Linked DNA regions of Candidatus Ruthia magnifica str. Cm (Calyptogena magnifica). The main gene of each other region encodes a partner of the protein of the gene in region 2 in a complex. Links are inferred from orthologs where the notes say so. Each region holds a gene or a part of one and is shown on either strand. Other genes may lie near its edges.

Evidence for each region. Proteins that work in one complex are often made in the same cells at the same time.
Region 1: the proteins of dnaB (region 2) and dnaG are in contact, whole or in part, in a crystal structure (PDB 2R6A), measured with the Geobacillus stearothermophilus proteins. The link is inferred for Candidatus Ruthia magnifica str. Cm (Calyptogena magnifica) from one-to-one orthologs. Residues at the interface, in WP_033016901.1 of Geobacillus stearothermophilus: Ser13, Glu15, Ala16, Gln18, Glu91, Leu92, Asp94, Ala95, Val96, Pro97, Thr98, Ala99, Ala100, Asn101, Tyr104, Tyr105, Ile108; in WP_049624496.1 of Geobacillus stearothermophilus: Lys456, Leu457, Leu458, Pro459, Ala460, Asn463, Ala464, Leu467, Leu535, Leu536, Ile537, Ala538, Gln544, Glu545, Asp548, Tyr549, His552.

Annotation. Positions count from the first base shown.
Region 1 is NC_008610.1:314,414-321,290, reverse strand. Bases 1,114-3,997 are described here. They hold dnaG (DNA primase), read right to left. Parts: upstream 3,505-3,997; coding sequence 1,723-3,504; downstream 1,114-1,722. Other genes in these bases: RMAG_RS01510 (LpxL/LpxP family acyltransferase), read left to right, coding at 3,545-3,997; RMAG_RS01520 (peptidoglycan D,D-transpeptidase FtsI family protein), read left to right, coding at 1,114-1,726. Outside these bases: more of RMAG_RS01520, read left to right, coding at 1-1,113; more of RMAG_RS01510, read left to right, coding at 3,998-4,441; rpsO (30S ribosomal protein S15), read left to right, coding at 4,504-4,764; prfB (peptide chain release factor 2), read left to right, coding at 4,823-5,917; RMAG_RS05795 (hypothetical protein), read left to right, coding at 6,556-6,705. UniProt on the Escherichia coli protein: RNA polymerase that catalyzes the synthesis of short RNA molecules used as primers for DNA polymerase during DNA replication.
Region 2 is NC_008610.1:710,562-718,993, forward strand. What follows is about bases 2,340-5,164. They hold dnaB (replicative DNA helicase), read left to right. Parts: upstream 2,340-2,941; coding sequence 2,942-4,387; downstream 4,388-5,164. Other genes in these bases: rpsR (30S ribosomal protein S18), read left to right, coding at 2,340-2,449; rplI (50S ribosomal protein L9), read left to right, coding at 2,459-2,911; alr (alanine racemase), read left to right, coding at 4,402-5,164. Outside these bases: RMAG_RS03300 (heme ABC transporter permease), read right to left, coding at 1-335; tRNA (adenosine(37)-N6)-threonylcarbamoyltransferase complex dimerization subunit type 1 TsaB, read right to left, coding at 383-1,042; RMAG_RS03310 (transglycosylase domain-containing protein), read right to left, coding at 1,047-1,646; rpsF (30S ribosomal protein S6), read left to right, coding at 1,854-2,195; more of rpsR, read left to right, coding at 2,195-2,339; more of alr, read left to right, coding at 5,165-5,454; RMAG_RS03340 (metallophosphoesterase family protein), read left to right, coding at 5,451-6,155; RMAG_RS03345 (5'-nucleotidase), read left to right, coding at 6,505-7,395. UniProt on the Escherichia coli protein: The main replicative DNA helicase, it participates in initiation and elongation during chromosome replication. Travels ahead of the DNA replisome, separating dsDNA into templates for DNA synthesis.

The sequences.
Region 1 (6,877 bases), 400 kb from region 2 along the record:
TTTATCAATACAAAACAGAGCTTATCATCAAGCCACTAGTTTAGAGACAAAAATCGCACAACGAGGTGATATCCTAGATAGAAATGGACATATTCTTGCCAGTAATTTGCTATTAAAACGCCTTAATTTAGACCCAACACTAATTCAGGTTGAATTTATTCCAAAATTGGCGCGTATTCTAGATATAAAAGTTCAAACACTCAGTAAGTTGCTTGCATCAAAACGAAAAATTGGTTCAAAATATCTAATTATTAAAAAAAATATCACACTCACTGACCCTATTATTAACAAATTAAAACAATTAAATTTAATGAGAATTTTAGTCTGTGCAAACAAAAATATTACTAATAAATTAAGTTTCATTGAACGCACCTTAAACACCTTAAACCTACAAAAAACAAAAACAACCTACACCCTGGTTAAGCAATGTAAAAAAGCAAGGATTGCTGGTGTAGCATTACAACAAGATACAAAAAGATACTATCCAAAATCTGCCTCACTAGCACCACTACTAGGTCGAGTTAATGCCAATAAGAAAGGCGCCTCTGGTATTGAAGGAGAATTTGAAAATAGACTTGCTGGGCATAATGGACAAACACTAATTAATTTTAAAGCCAATACCAATGAGGCATATTTCAATTCTAAAACAATCATTCAGATACAACAAGGGCAAAACATAATGTTGACCATTGATACTGATATTCAGTACCATGCTTATGAAGCTATTAAAAAAGCAGTTCAAAAGCACGAGTCAGATTCAGGCTCAGCCATTATTCTTACACCAAATGGTGAAGTGCTGGCCATGGTGAACTACCCTGCTGACAATCCAAATGATAATAGTACTTACAATGCTGAGCATTATCGTAATAGAGTACTATCTGATAAAGTAGAACCTGGTTCAACCATGAAACCATTTACCATGCTTTTGGCATTGGATAAAAACCAAATAACAGCCACTGAAGATGAATTTATTGATGTTTCAAAACGCATTGGCCATATCAAACCAGATGGTAAATATAAGCAAATGACGATTAAAAAAATATTGCAAAGATCTCACAATCTTGGTACTGTTAATATCTCCGAAAGACTTGAACCAGAAGCTATGTACAACACTTGGAATAAGCTGGGATTTGGCCATCAACTAGACCTTATACCAAGCATTGAAAATTCTGGTTCATTAAGACACTTTAACTCATGGACATTAAGTGATAAACGCACCTTATCATTTGGTCATGGTCCAATGGAGACTAATCTGGCACAATTAGCCAGAGCTTATTTAGTATTTGCCAATAAAGGTGCGATACCGCAATTAAAACTGATTAAAAATACCAGTACTGAGAACATAACCCAAGTATTTAACAAGCAATCTATTGCAAAAATTGCTCAGTTATTAAGCACAGTTACCTCAAATCAAGGGTCGGGATATCGAGCGCAAATTAAAGGCTACAATGTAGCTGGCAAAACAGGAACGGCAGAGATGGTAGTTAATGGTTCATATAATAAAAAAGGCGCTAAGCGCACTTTCTTTACTGGCTTTGTACCTGTTAAAAAACCTAAATATATTATGGCAGTGAGGCTTGATTATCCTAAAAAATGCTATACCTCTTGGAACCCCAATCTTCGAAGCAAATGCGAAGGGTCAAACTCAGCGGCAATGGTATTTAAAGAAGCAATGGGACATATTTTAAACAATGATGTTTCAATTAAATTAAGCATGAAAAACTAACTTTTAAGTTTGCCTTTTCTTGCTTGTAAGCTCTTTGTATATTCTATTTCATTTGTGATTAATAAAGCATTTTCATTTTTTTGTTTTTTTTCAATTTTTAACAAGGCATCTAAAAATTCATCTTTATAGTCGTAATTTTTTAATACTTTTTTCTTATTGTACAAATCAAGCAATTGTTGTTTCTGAGGGAATGGTTTTATTATATCTTCTAAAGTAATATCCTCTTGCAACAAAGCTGAATTAGCCAAATTTTGCAACACATCTGCATCATTAATTTTTCTCACCCTAAGTTCTACCGTTTCATCAATCATAGAAGGATAATTTAGCAATAAGCCAATCATTTGATCAATTAATGAATTACTACTCTTAATGGGTGCTGATATTAGTGCTTTATAATTGTCATCACTATCATAGAAATCAGATATAGGTGGCTCTTCATAATTTTTCGGTATGTCAAATGTATTGATTTGAACGGGTGTATCTTGTCGTTCTAATATATATTTAATCTGTTCAATACTTTGATTAACTTCACCTGCTAACCCTTCTAGCAACTGTTGTTGGTAAATCTTATAATTTATTTTTCTTAGCAATGTTGATACTTTTTCTAAAAATAAGGTTTTACCTTCAATTGTGCTAAAATCTAACTCTGCCTTAATATGGCTAAATAAAAATTGACTCAAGGGTTGTGCATTTTCAATACGTGTTACAAATACTTTACTTGATTCTTTTTTAACCAAACTATCTGGGTCTTCGCCATCTGGCAAAAATAAAAATTTAACAGTTATACCGGTTTTAATCACTGGCAAAGTGACATTTAATGCTCGCCAAGCGGCTTTTTTCCCAGCATTATCACCATCAAAACAAAAAATAATGGTATTTGTTACACGCGATAAAATATTTAAATGCTCTATCGTAGTTGCTGTACCTAACGTAGCAACCACTTGTGATATACCTACTTGATGAAGAGCAATCACATCCATATACCCCTCTACAACTAATATATAGTCAATCGAACGTGAATATTTACGCGCATGATACAAGCCATAAAGCTCTTTTGATTTTGAAAAAATAGGCGTTTCAGGTGAATTTAAATATTTTACCTTGGTATTATTATCAAACGTCCGACCACCAAAAGCAATAATATTGCCTTTAGCATTATGAATGGGAAACATAAGACGATCTTTAAAAAAATCGTAATATTGTCCTGAACGGTATTGATCATCACATAGTAATCCCATCGTTTTTAAATCAGCAATATTTTGGTCATTTTGTTCAAATTCAGATAGCAAATTACTACTAGGTGGTGCAAAACCTAGCTCAAAATACTTGGCAATTTTGCCGCTAATACCTCTATTTTTAGCATAATTAACCGCTTTATCTTTCGCAGGAGATTGTTTTAATTGCTGAATATAGAACTGTCTAACTCGCTGCATTAAGTTTCGATAACGAGCTAATCTTGAATCTACAGATTTAACATTCTCATCATACACCACGCTAATGCCTAATTCACCAGAAATGGTCTCTATCGCCTCAACCAAGCCTAGATTATCAAACTTCATAACAAAATTAATCACACCACCACCTTCGTCACAACCAAAGCATTTATACATTTGCTTTTCAACTGAAACGCTAAACGACGGGGTTTTCTCATGATGAAATGGACAACATGCTTTGTAATCTTTGCCTACCTTTTTAAGTGGCACACGCCGATTAATTATGTCAACAATATCTACACAATTAGGTAAATCATCTTTAAAATCTGCATTAACAAACGGCATTTTCTGTATTAATATTTAAGACATTTAAAGTGATATTTTAATGACAAAAACAAAGTTTTATCATCCTAAATTTATACCCACTTGGGCTTTAATTGGCTTGATGAAACTAACCGCTAAATTACCGCTTAAAATCCAGTTAATGATGGGTAAAATAATAGGCAGGGGATTATATCCATTGTTAAGTAGACTTAGAAAAATTGCTTTTGTGAATATCTCTAAATGTTTTCCTAATAAAAATAAAGTTCAAGTAACACGTTTAGTTAAACAGCATTTTGAAGCATTAGGCATTGGACTGTTTGAAATATCAAATTGCTTTTATTTAAGCGACAAAAAACTCAAGCAACGTTATAACATTGAAGGCTCTGAGATTTTACAAAACGCCTTAGACAAACAACAAAATATCATTTTACTCGTTGGACATTTTACAACCATGATGCTTACTGGCAGGATGCTACTACAAAACTTTGATTTTGCTGATGTTTACCGCCCACAAAATAACGCCTTATTTGACAATAAAATGCAAAAAATATTCACCCAACATGGCAGTTTGATGATTAAAGCTAAAGACACCAGAGCCTTAATCCGAACCTTAAAATCAGGCCTACCAATTTGGTACACACACGACCAAGATTTAGGTACAAAAATTAGCACTTTTTCACCTTTTTTTGACATACAAACTGCCACAATAAAAGCCACAGAAAAATTAGCTCGCATTGATAATACGGTCGTTATTCCCTTGTCCTTTACTCGTCAACACACAACTTATACACTAGAATTTTCTCCTGCTTTGGTGAATTATCCTAATGACAAACCCCAAAAAAATACACGACTAACCAACCAAATATTACAACAACAAATTTTAAAAGCACCAGAACAATATTTATGGATTCATAAGCGCTTTAAAACTAGACCAAATAATGAACCATCTTTTTATTAACTTTTAAAGAATAATAAGGCAAATTAGAGTATAATTCATCTCCTTTTAATTATAGATTTATTATGTCGATTGACACCCAAGCAATTATTAAAAAATATCAGAGTAAAACTGGTGATACTGGTTCAAGCAATGTACAAATTGCCTTATTAACAGCTCGCATTAAACACTTAACTGAGCATTTTAAAACTCATAAAAAAGATCACCACTCAAGAAGAGGACTTCTACATTTAGTTTCTCAGCGAAAAAAATTACTAATCTATCTTAAAGACGCTAATACAGCTTCCTATTCAAACTTAATTATTCATCTAGGACTTAGAAAATAATTTAAAACATTTTTATGAAAGCCCCATTTGGGGCTTTTTTTATACCTAAAATAACACCATGGAACTCTCACCCACTTATCAAAAAATACAAGATTTAAAACAACGCACAATTGTCCTATTAACACACATTAGTTTAGAAAAAAAACAAGCTCGACTAGAAGAGGTTTTATTGGAAATGGAAAACCCGAATATCTGGACAAACCCTGATCAAGCACAAGTCTTAGGACAAGAAAAATCAAAACTAACATCAATTTGTCAAACTTTTAAACAAGTAAATTCTGTTTTAGAAGATGCGCAGGAGTTATTAAATATGGCTCAAACAGAAAATGATGAAGACACAGCAAATGATATTATTGATGATTTAGACACCATCCAATCTTCCATTGAAAAACTTGAATTTGAACGCATGTTTAGTGGTGATTTAGATGTTAATTCTGCTTATTTAGACATCCAATCTGGTTCAGGTGGTACAGAAGCCCAAGATTGGGCAGAAATGGTGTTACGTATGTACTTACGCTGGGGTGAAAAACACAATTTCAAAGTTAAACTCATGGAAACCTCAGCAGGAGAAGTGACTGGCATTAAATCCGCAACTATTCATTTTGATGGTAAATACGCATTTGGCTGGTTACGTACAGAAATTGGTATCCATCGCTTAGTTAGAAAATCCCCCTTTAATGCTAATGGTAAACGCCATACTTCATTTTGCTCTGTGTTTGTTTCCCCAGAAGTAGATAATGATATTGATATTGACATCAACCCATTAGATTTACGCGTTGACACTTACCGTGCTAGTGGTGCCGGTGGCCAACACGTCAATAAAACCGAATCAGCCGTACGCATCACCCATCTACCCACCAATATCATTGTGCAATGCCAAGACGGTCGCTCACAACGCGCTAACAAAGATCAGGCCATGAAACAATTAAAATCCAAACTTTATGAGTTAGAAATACAAAAACGCAACGCTGAAAAACAAAGCCTAGAAGACAAAAAATCTAACATCGGTTGGGGACACCAAATTCGATCCTATGTGCTCGACCAATCAAGAATTAAAGATTTACGCACTGGCGTTGAAAGCACTAATACGAACGATGTTTTAGATGGTAATTTAGATCAATTTATTGAAGCAAGTTTAAAGGCCTGGTTATAACTTTTTTTGTTTTTATTAATTCTTACCCAATTTTTCTAACGAAAAATCGTATTTTTAAGTGATTCACTCTACTTCTTAAGAATACACTCAACTTTAGGTAGTACAATTTTATATACTTTTCAATGAATGCTTTCAAGTTTTCTTAATTTCTTAGTAAGCATTCTTTGTGTAATATTTGGCACAAATTTTCTTAACTCTCCAAAGCGTTTTTATCATTGGACTAATCTTCTTTAGTATATTAAATGATACTATATACTAATTATGCACCTAATTGACAATAACATACTTTAATTCTAACATGGTTTTATTATTAAAAATGGGTAACAAAAATGAACATAAGATTTAATCATATCGTCCCAAGATGTGAAAATATTAATACTATTACTGTTTTTACAGAGATTATTGGCCTATAAAAAAGCTTTATACCTCCTTTTGCCTTCCTAGATTATTGACTGTATTCACCAAAAATAAGCAAAAGGCAATTATTTATATTTTTAGCAAAAGGTTAAATTTAATGAATTTTAAATTGACTTTAATGAAAATTTTGTACTTGCTTCAAATACCAAACAAGTATTTTAAAAAACCGGGGGAATATAACGATTGAAATTGATTTTATTATTTAATTCATAGGAGAGAAAATGAAAATATTACTAGTAATAGTAGGTTATTCAATTTTTGATGTCAAAGAACAACTAAATGATTTTTTAAGTTATTTAACTGATAATCATCTTAGTAAAAAAGGCTACAAAGTTAAAATTTCAAAGGAAAATTTTTACCCTAATAATTAAATTAATAATAGAGTTTGCCGATATTAGTAGTTACAGAAATTCTATACTATTATAGAGGAAATGCCTTAATAGAGCGTTTTAATACAATAGATACGCAAAATTGTTACCAACAAGCAGATGATCTATTTAGACTGATGAATGAATTACAAAAAATACAATTAACGGCTATAAC
Region 2 (8,432 bases):
GCACCAGTAATCAAAGCTAAAAAAGTAAACGCCGTCCCAATGGGTGCTGACACTTTAGCAATTACATATGCTAATTTAATTTGCCAAATTAAGCCAATACCGCCAGAAATCACCAATACCAAATAAATAAACATACTCATCCATGCAACAGGCACATGAATAAACATAATACGATAAATCTCACCTTGCTGGTAATCAATAGGTGCAACAATCAATCCCCAGTACAAACCAATCAGTGTTAAAACAATGAAAGGAAATAAAAACCAAGGGATGATTTTTTGACTAATTTGATAAAAGTTTTTAGGCGAAGCAAACGCTTTAATCCATTTCCACATAAACCAATCCTGTTAGTTATTTAAACTTGAGACCTTTGATAAACACATTATTTTAGCGACTTATGCGCAACATTATTACGTAAATAAGTTGGCAATGCTAACTTATTGCTAAAATTAATGTTGTTGTTAATATGGACTAAGTAAAGTGCTATAAGGTTTTCAGCTTTTGGATAAAAATCGGCAATATAAGTACTAATGCCTGTTTGTTGAATAAGCTCATTTTCATAAGCACCCCATCCACTACCCACGCCAATAAAATCTTTTCCAAGTATGTCCACCTCATTAGGCTTTTGTAAACTTTCCTTAGATAAAACTTGGTTTTGATAAATACCCCAATATATCTCATTCATACGCGCATCAAATGCAATGGCAATCTTGTTAGTATTGTATTTTTTAAACGCACCAAATCCAAGTAACTCAAGTGTTGAAAACCCTATTGTAGGAATATCATGTGCCAATGATATACCCTGAACTACACTAACGCACATCCTAACTCCTGTAAAAGAACCAGGGCCTTTGGTGTAAATAATACCACCCAAGGCAGATGGTGATAATTGGCCCGCTTTAAAAACCTCATCACAAAGTGATAATATTAGACTTGAACTTTTCTCCACACCTTGAACAAAACGAGAAAATATTTTATCTTGAGTGTGCAGACTCACTGAACACGTATCAGTACATGTATCAATTGCCAATAAATTCATCATTTTGCTATTTTACAATTTTCTCAAACTTCTGATAGATAGATAAAACCAATTGCTTACGTTTAAGTAATCTTAACGAATGTCTAACTGGATGATAATAATCAGGACCTTTAACCAAAGCCACGAGCATAGCCATTTCTTCTAAGGATAACAATGCCAATTTTTTATTAAAATAAAACCGAGTAGCATTGGTAAAACCATTAATACTTATATTGCCTTTTTGACCTAAATATACAGTATTTATATAACGATTGAGTATGAATTTTTTATCAAACGAATGTTCTAATAATAATGCCATCAATGCTTCTTTAACTTTTCGCCCTAAACTTCGTTCTCTATTTAACAAGGTATTTTTGATTAACTGCATCGTTATGGTGCTCGCACCGCGAAGTGGCTTGTCATAAAATATATAGTCACGAACAACTCTAATAATTTCTTTAAAATCTACACCAGGATGTTTAAAAAATGATTGGTCTTCCACCAGTAAAAGCATATTAATCATCGATTTTGGTTGTTGCTCAAAACTCAAAGCATTTGTGCTTGTATTATAAGAGAACGCATCATAAAGCAACTGGCTTAAATGGTTTAAATACACGACAAAAATCACTGCACTTAGTAAAATTAGAGTGATGAAAAATTTTGTAATAGTTAATTGTTTAAACAAAATAGTAAAATTAGCTGAATTTTAACAAAATTCACTCAATATACATCGTTAAACGATTGTTAAAAACAAATAACTAGTATAAAATTCCCCCTTCCTTGCTTGAGAGCGCAGTGTTCCAAGTTACTATATAACCATAAGGAGACACAACTCATGAGACATTATGAGATTACACTTATTGTCCACCCTGATCAATCAGCTCAGGTAGGCACAATGATGGAGAAGTACAAAGAAATCATCACTACTGGTGGTGGTAAAATTCACAGAAAAGAAGACTGGGGGCGTAAACATTTAGCATACCCAATCAAAAAAATTTATAAAGCACATTACTTAATGATGAACATTGAATGCGATCAAGAGGTACTTGATAAGCTTAATTATAATTTTCGTTTTAACGATGCTATTCTTCGAAATTTAATCATTTCTGAAGATGGAGTAATCACCACACCTTCGATAATGATGGCTAATAAAGACAAAGAAAAGGGGAGATCATAATGGCCAAGCAAGTAAAAAGAAAACGCAGACCTCAAATTAAAATTAACACTTTTTGCCGTTTTACGGCAGCAGGTATTACAAGAATTGATTATAAAGATGTTGATACACTGCTTAAAAACATTAATGAAAGTGGAAAAATTACACCATCAAGAATGACAGGCACCAGTGCCAAATTTCAACGTCAACTAACAACTGCCATTAAAAGAGCTAGATTTTTAGCCCTTATTCCTTATACTGACAAACACAAAAAGTAGGAGTCTATCATGCAAGTAATTTTATTAGAAAAAATTCAAAAATTAGGCGACTTAGGCGATTTAGCCAATGTTAAGGCGGGCTATGCTCGTAACTTTTTAATTCCTCGAAGTAAAGTTAAGCCCGCAACTAAAACAAACTTGGCTAAATTTAAATTAATTAAAGCCGAACTACAGGCTAGCGAAGCTAAAATACTTAAAAATGCACAAGTGATTGAGAGTAAGATGACAGGTACTGTTTGTACCATTCAAGCCAATGCAGGGGAAGAGGGCAAATTGTTTGGTTCTATCAATACCAGTGATATTCAAATAAGCCTTGCAGCAAGCGGTTTTGAAGTTGAAAAGCGTAATATTAACATGCCCGAGACAATTCACCATACAGGTAAATATGAAATCAGTGTTGATTTACATACAGATATTACGGTGAGTATTAAAGTTGTTATTGAGGGCTTTCAAGAAGCATAAAAAGCCAACTAAAAGGTACTTTAAAAGCCAATGAATACCAAAAACGTCAAAATACCACCCAATTCAATTGAATCAGAACAATCTGTTTTAGGTGGCTTATTGCTACACAATGAAGCATGGGATCGTGTCGCAGATATTTTGACCGAGGCAGATTTTTACAATGCCTCGCATAGAATTATTTTTAATGCCATTACCATTCTATTACAACACGAGCAACCTGCTGACATTCTCACAGTTAAAGAACAAGTTAAAAAAATAGGCTCTGAAGAAACCATTGGTGGCTTTGTCTATTTAGCTCAAATTGCTGAAAATACCCCTAGTATTTCTAACATTGAAGCATATGCTAAACACGTACGCGAATTATCCGTTTATCGTCAACTGATTGTTGTTAGTCACGAAATTGCTGACACTGCCTATCATCCAAAAGAAATTGAAGTTCAGGAGCTTATTGATTTTTCTGAGAAAAAAATATTTGAAATTGCTGAACAAGTGACTCGTGGAAAACAAAACATTACTAATGTAAGAGACATTATTAAAGATGTTGTCAATCACGTACACGAAATGCAAGAATCTAGCAGCATAAGTGGTTTAGAAACTGGTTTTAGTGAATTAGATAAATTAACTTCTGGCTTACAAAATGGCGATTTAATTATCATTGCTGGACGCCCTTCTATGGGTAAAACTGCTCTTTCAATGAACATTATTGAGCACGTTGCTATTACTGCTAAAGAACCTAAACCAGTCGTAGTATTTAGTTTAGAGATGCCAACTGAACAGTTAGTAATGCGTATGATTTCATCATTTGGTCACATTGAAGGCTCAAAATTACGCAATACTATGACTGAAACTGACTGGAATAGCTTTAATCATGCCGTATTAGCCTTGGAAAAATCTACAGTTCTTATTGATGAAACCCCTTCCATTACACCAACAGAAATTCGCGCAAAATGTCGGCGACTAAAACGCCAATATCCTGACTTGGCACTAATTATGGTAGATTACTTACAACTGATGACCGTACATGGAAAAAATGAAAATAGGGTACAAGAAATCTCTGAAATTTCCCGTTCTCTTAAAGCCTTAGCCAAAGAAATTAACATACCCGTACTTGCTTTGTCACAACTTAACCGTGCTGTTGAATCACGCCCCAAGGCTGGTAAAGGTCGTATACCACAAATGTCTGATTTACGCGAATCAGGTTCAATTGAACAAGATGCTGATATTATTGGTTTTATTTATCGCGACCAACAATATCATGATGACACCTATTCAAATCCAGAAGAGGTAGGTAAGGCAGATTTAAAAATTGCCAAGCATAGGAACGGCGCTACTGGACTAATCAAACTAGCTTTTATTGGCGAATATGCACGATTTGAAAATTTAGCCAACGAAGAGCAATTTCACGACATAACTGATGAACAAATAGACACAGTTTATGCACATAATATGGCTAATTTTGACCAAGAGCCTTTTTAATAAAAACTTTACCCATGCGCGCCATTGCCTCAATTTCGCAATCAGCATTAAAACACAATCTTTCAGTTGTAAAAAAAAATTCACTCAATACTAGAATAGTTTCCATGGTGAAAGCCAATGCTTATGGCCACCATATTGATTTAATTGACCCAATTATTAATCATTCTGATTTGTTAGGTGTTAGTGAAATCCTGGAAGCAGAAAAATTACGCAAAACTACAAATCAGCCAATTTTACTTCTATCAGGCGTCATTAAAGACCAAGAACTACAACAAGCCATTAAACTAAATTGCCAAATTGTTGTACACGATAAAACTCAACTATCCGTTGTTAATAACACCAAACAAGCTATAGATATTTGGATAAAAATTAACACAGGTATGAATCGACTGGGCTTGTCTACCAATGAATATAATCACTGTATAAAGTTACTAGGAAATAATCCACTGATTAATATCCAATGTATCATGAGTCATTTCGCTTGTGCTGATGAAATTAACCACCCAATGAATCAATCCCAACTCTTTGAATTTAAAAAATTAACAGATCCTGTTGTTGCCAAACGCTCAATGGCAAATTCTGCTGCAATTTTGTCAAATTCAGCCTCACACTTTGATTATGTTCGCCCTGGAATTATGTTGTATGGCGTTTCTCCTTTTAACATTATTAATCACAATCTTAAACCAGTTATGCAACTATCGGCACCAATTATGTCAATTAAAACCATCAAAGCTGATGATTCAGTTGGCTATGGCGTTACTTGGACAGCCGACAAATCAACAGCCATAGCAACTATCGGCATTGGCTATGGTGATGGTTACCCACGCCATGCTAAAAATGGCACACCTGTACTAATTAATAACACCTTATGTCCACTTGTTGGTCGCGTATCAATGGATTTAATTTGTGTTGATATAAGTAACATTAATGCTAGTGTTGGAGATAATGCAATTCTTTGGGGTAATAAGCAATTACGCATCGAAACCATTGCAAAACATAGTGCTACTATTGCTTATGAACTACTAGCAGGTATTAGCTCTCGAGTTACCTTCATCAATGCTATATGATGAGCCATAGTTTTGTTCAAATTAGTGATTGTCATATTGATAATGTTGAATACGCTATGGGTGTTAATACCCATGTCAATTTAAAAAAAATCATCAATAAAATCATCAATATCGATACTGATGCCTTATTAATTAGTGGCGATCTTACCCACAATGGTACAATCACCTCTTATAAAACTTTACAACAAATACTTTTTCCTGTTCAAATAAAGCTATTAGTAATATCTGGCAATCATGATATTGATAACAATCTGAATACTATTTTTTCTAAAAATTTATTCAGCCAATTCACACTTAGAAAATGGGAAATTATCAGTACAAATTCAGTGCAAACATCAAAAACCAGTGGATTTTTAACAAAAAATGAACTTAAAAAACTAAACTTTAATTTAACACAATCAATTGCCAAATATATACTCATTGTCTTACATCACCCTATCGTACCAATGAACAGTACTTGGGATGATTCACTGTCTTTAGAAAATCCAAAAGCATTGTTTAATGTGCTTGATAAATACCCTAAAATACAAGCCATACTGTTTGGCCATGCACATCAAGCTGCTGAATTTAGCAGATTAGGGGTAAAAATTATTTCATGTCCATCAACTGCCTTACAATTTAACAATGAAACTAGAATTGGCTTTAATCATTACACGCTATATGATAATGGACAACTAACAATTGACACACAATGGATATGAAACAACATTTTTTAAAATCTTTACACAGTCAATAAAAGCCAAAAATTTACGCCTAAGTTTCGCAGTTGTTTGAATTGAACTATCAAAAAATTTTAAAGCTTATTCCATCATTAAAACAAACCACTCATGATCGTATCAATTAAGCACAATAGCGAAAATGACTTACACTTTCCAAACATCAAATTTAAAATCTATTTTGACGCAAAATTATTAGAAGTCATCTCTGTACACAATCAAACTACACTTAATCGCACCCATATTTAGCACAATGTCCTGATATACATATATAATAAGAAAAAAAATTTGAAAAATAGTTGAATTTTTGTTTTAAAAAATGCCAAGAAAAACCATGAGAAACACTACAAAAAATAAATTGGTCATTGCAATTTCATCAAGGGCCTTATTTAATCTTGATGAATCGCACAAAATCTTTAAAGAACATGGGGTTGAGGCTTACGCCAAACATCAAGAAAAAAACGAAAAAGTTGTTTTGCAACCTGGAGTTGGTTTTTCACTGGTTAAAAAATTATTAGCACTCAACACCACAAAAAACCCCATTGATGTCATCCTACTTTCACGTAATAGCGCTGACACAGGCTTACGTATTTTTAACTCCATTGAACATTTCGGCTTAAATATTTCAAAAGCAGCCTTTACCTGTGGTGAAAGTACGCACAATCTTGTAAGTGCATTTAAAGCAGATTTGTTCTTATCAAGTAACTACCAAGATGTGCAAAAAGCTTTAGAATCAGGTTTTGCAGCAGCATCAATCGTCGGTTCTAGCTCACAAAAACCACATGAAACTCAATTGCGTATTGCCTTTGATGGCGATGCAGTTATTTTCTCAAACGAATCAGAACGAATTTTTCAAGAAAAAGGATTAAGAGCCTTTGTAGAAAACGAAAAAAATTCAGCCAATATTGTACTCAAAGCTGGACCATTTAAGTGCTTTTTAATGTCATTACAAAAAATACAATCTGCCTTCCCAGTAACAAACAACCCAATCAGAACTGCTTTAGTAACCGCACGCTCAGCGCCATCACACAAACGCGTTATTCACACCATGCGTAAATGGGGTATTCGTATTGACGAATCTTTTTTTCTAGGTGGACTAGACAAAGGCATATTTTTAAAAGAATTTGGCGCTGATATCTTTTTTGATGATCAACATCAACACTGCCAATCAGCCTCCAAATACGTACCAACAGGACACGTCCCTAACGGTATTAGTAATCAATAAAAGATTTATGTCTATCATTAAAAAACAGTAGCACTAAATTTATTAATGCAAAAAAGTATGAATGTATTCTTTGGTTAGGGTGATTTGACTGATATAATGACAAGCTTTGTTTATATTCAGTATGAGTGAGTTTATTTGATTGTTCATAAAAAGATTAAATCTAAGCGAAATCTAAATTATCATGACCTTGTAGATTAGCCTTTACTACTTTCGTCGTAAGTAATAGTGTTATTGGTTGTAACGTTGGATACAACTTAACCGAGATCATGTATGTTTGATATTGGGATCAGCGCCAAGAATACCTCTAATGTAAACGGATGAGTCGTTCTCAATGATTTGTAATTTAGCTCTTGGTAACAATAGATTTCTAATCTAATTAAACCTACAGTTTGGTTTAATTAAACATAGAATCATTGTTGCTCGTTATCTAGATTTCTATCAAACACTCGATCAGGTAAGTCATTGTCATTCATATCAATTAACATAGAATATCTATCATTTTTGTGGATTAGGCAGTTTTTTCAATCAGCATCTAAATTGCTTTACCATTGTTTACCTGAATAAAGCCTTGAAATATTTTTTTTTCAGCATTTAATCCCTCTTAATATACTTTTTCGTAAACACTTACTTTTATTAGGCAAACATTCTTGTATGCTAAAAACCCTATGTCATTATTTATATTATAACAAAAATTATTTATTCTAAGATAGTCAATTTTATAAGTGAGCATGTTTGTTTCCTACTTAACGTATCCTTATATATCGTAATAATAATTTTTTATAGAGTAAGAGGAACTTTTCTAAATTTTTATAAACACTACTATTTGATCTATCCAAATTATAATTAAACGACACTCTATTATCTTCATAATTAATGTGAAAAATTATTGGACACAAACTAAAATATTTACTCCTACATAACCGATTTTTATAGAATTTTATGCTATTTATCTGTAATCAATAATTTTATTAACCACTCAAACCATAACAATATTGCCTTGAGTTTCAATCTTTGAATCTATGGTATTACCATATTCA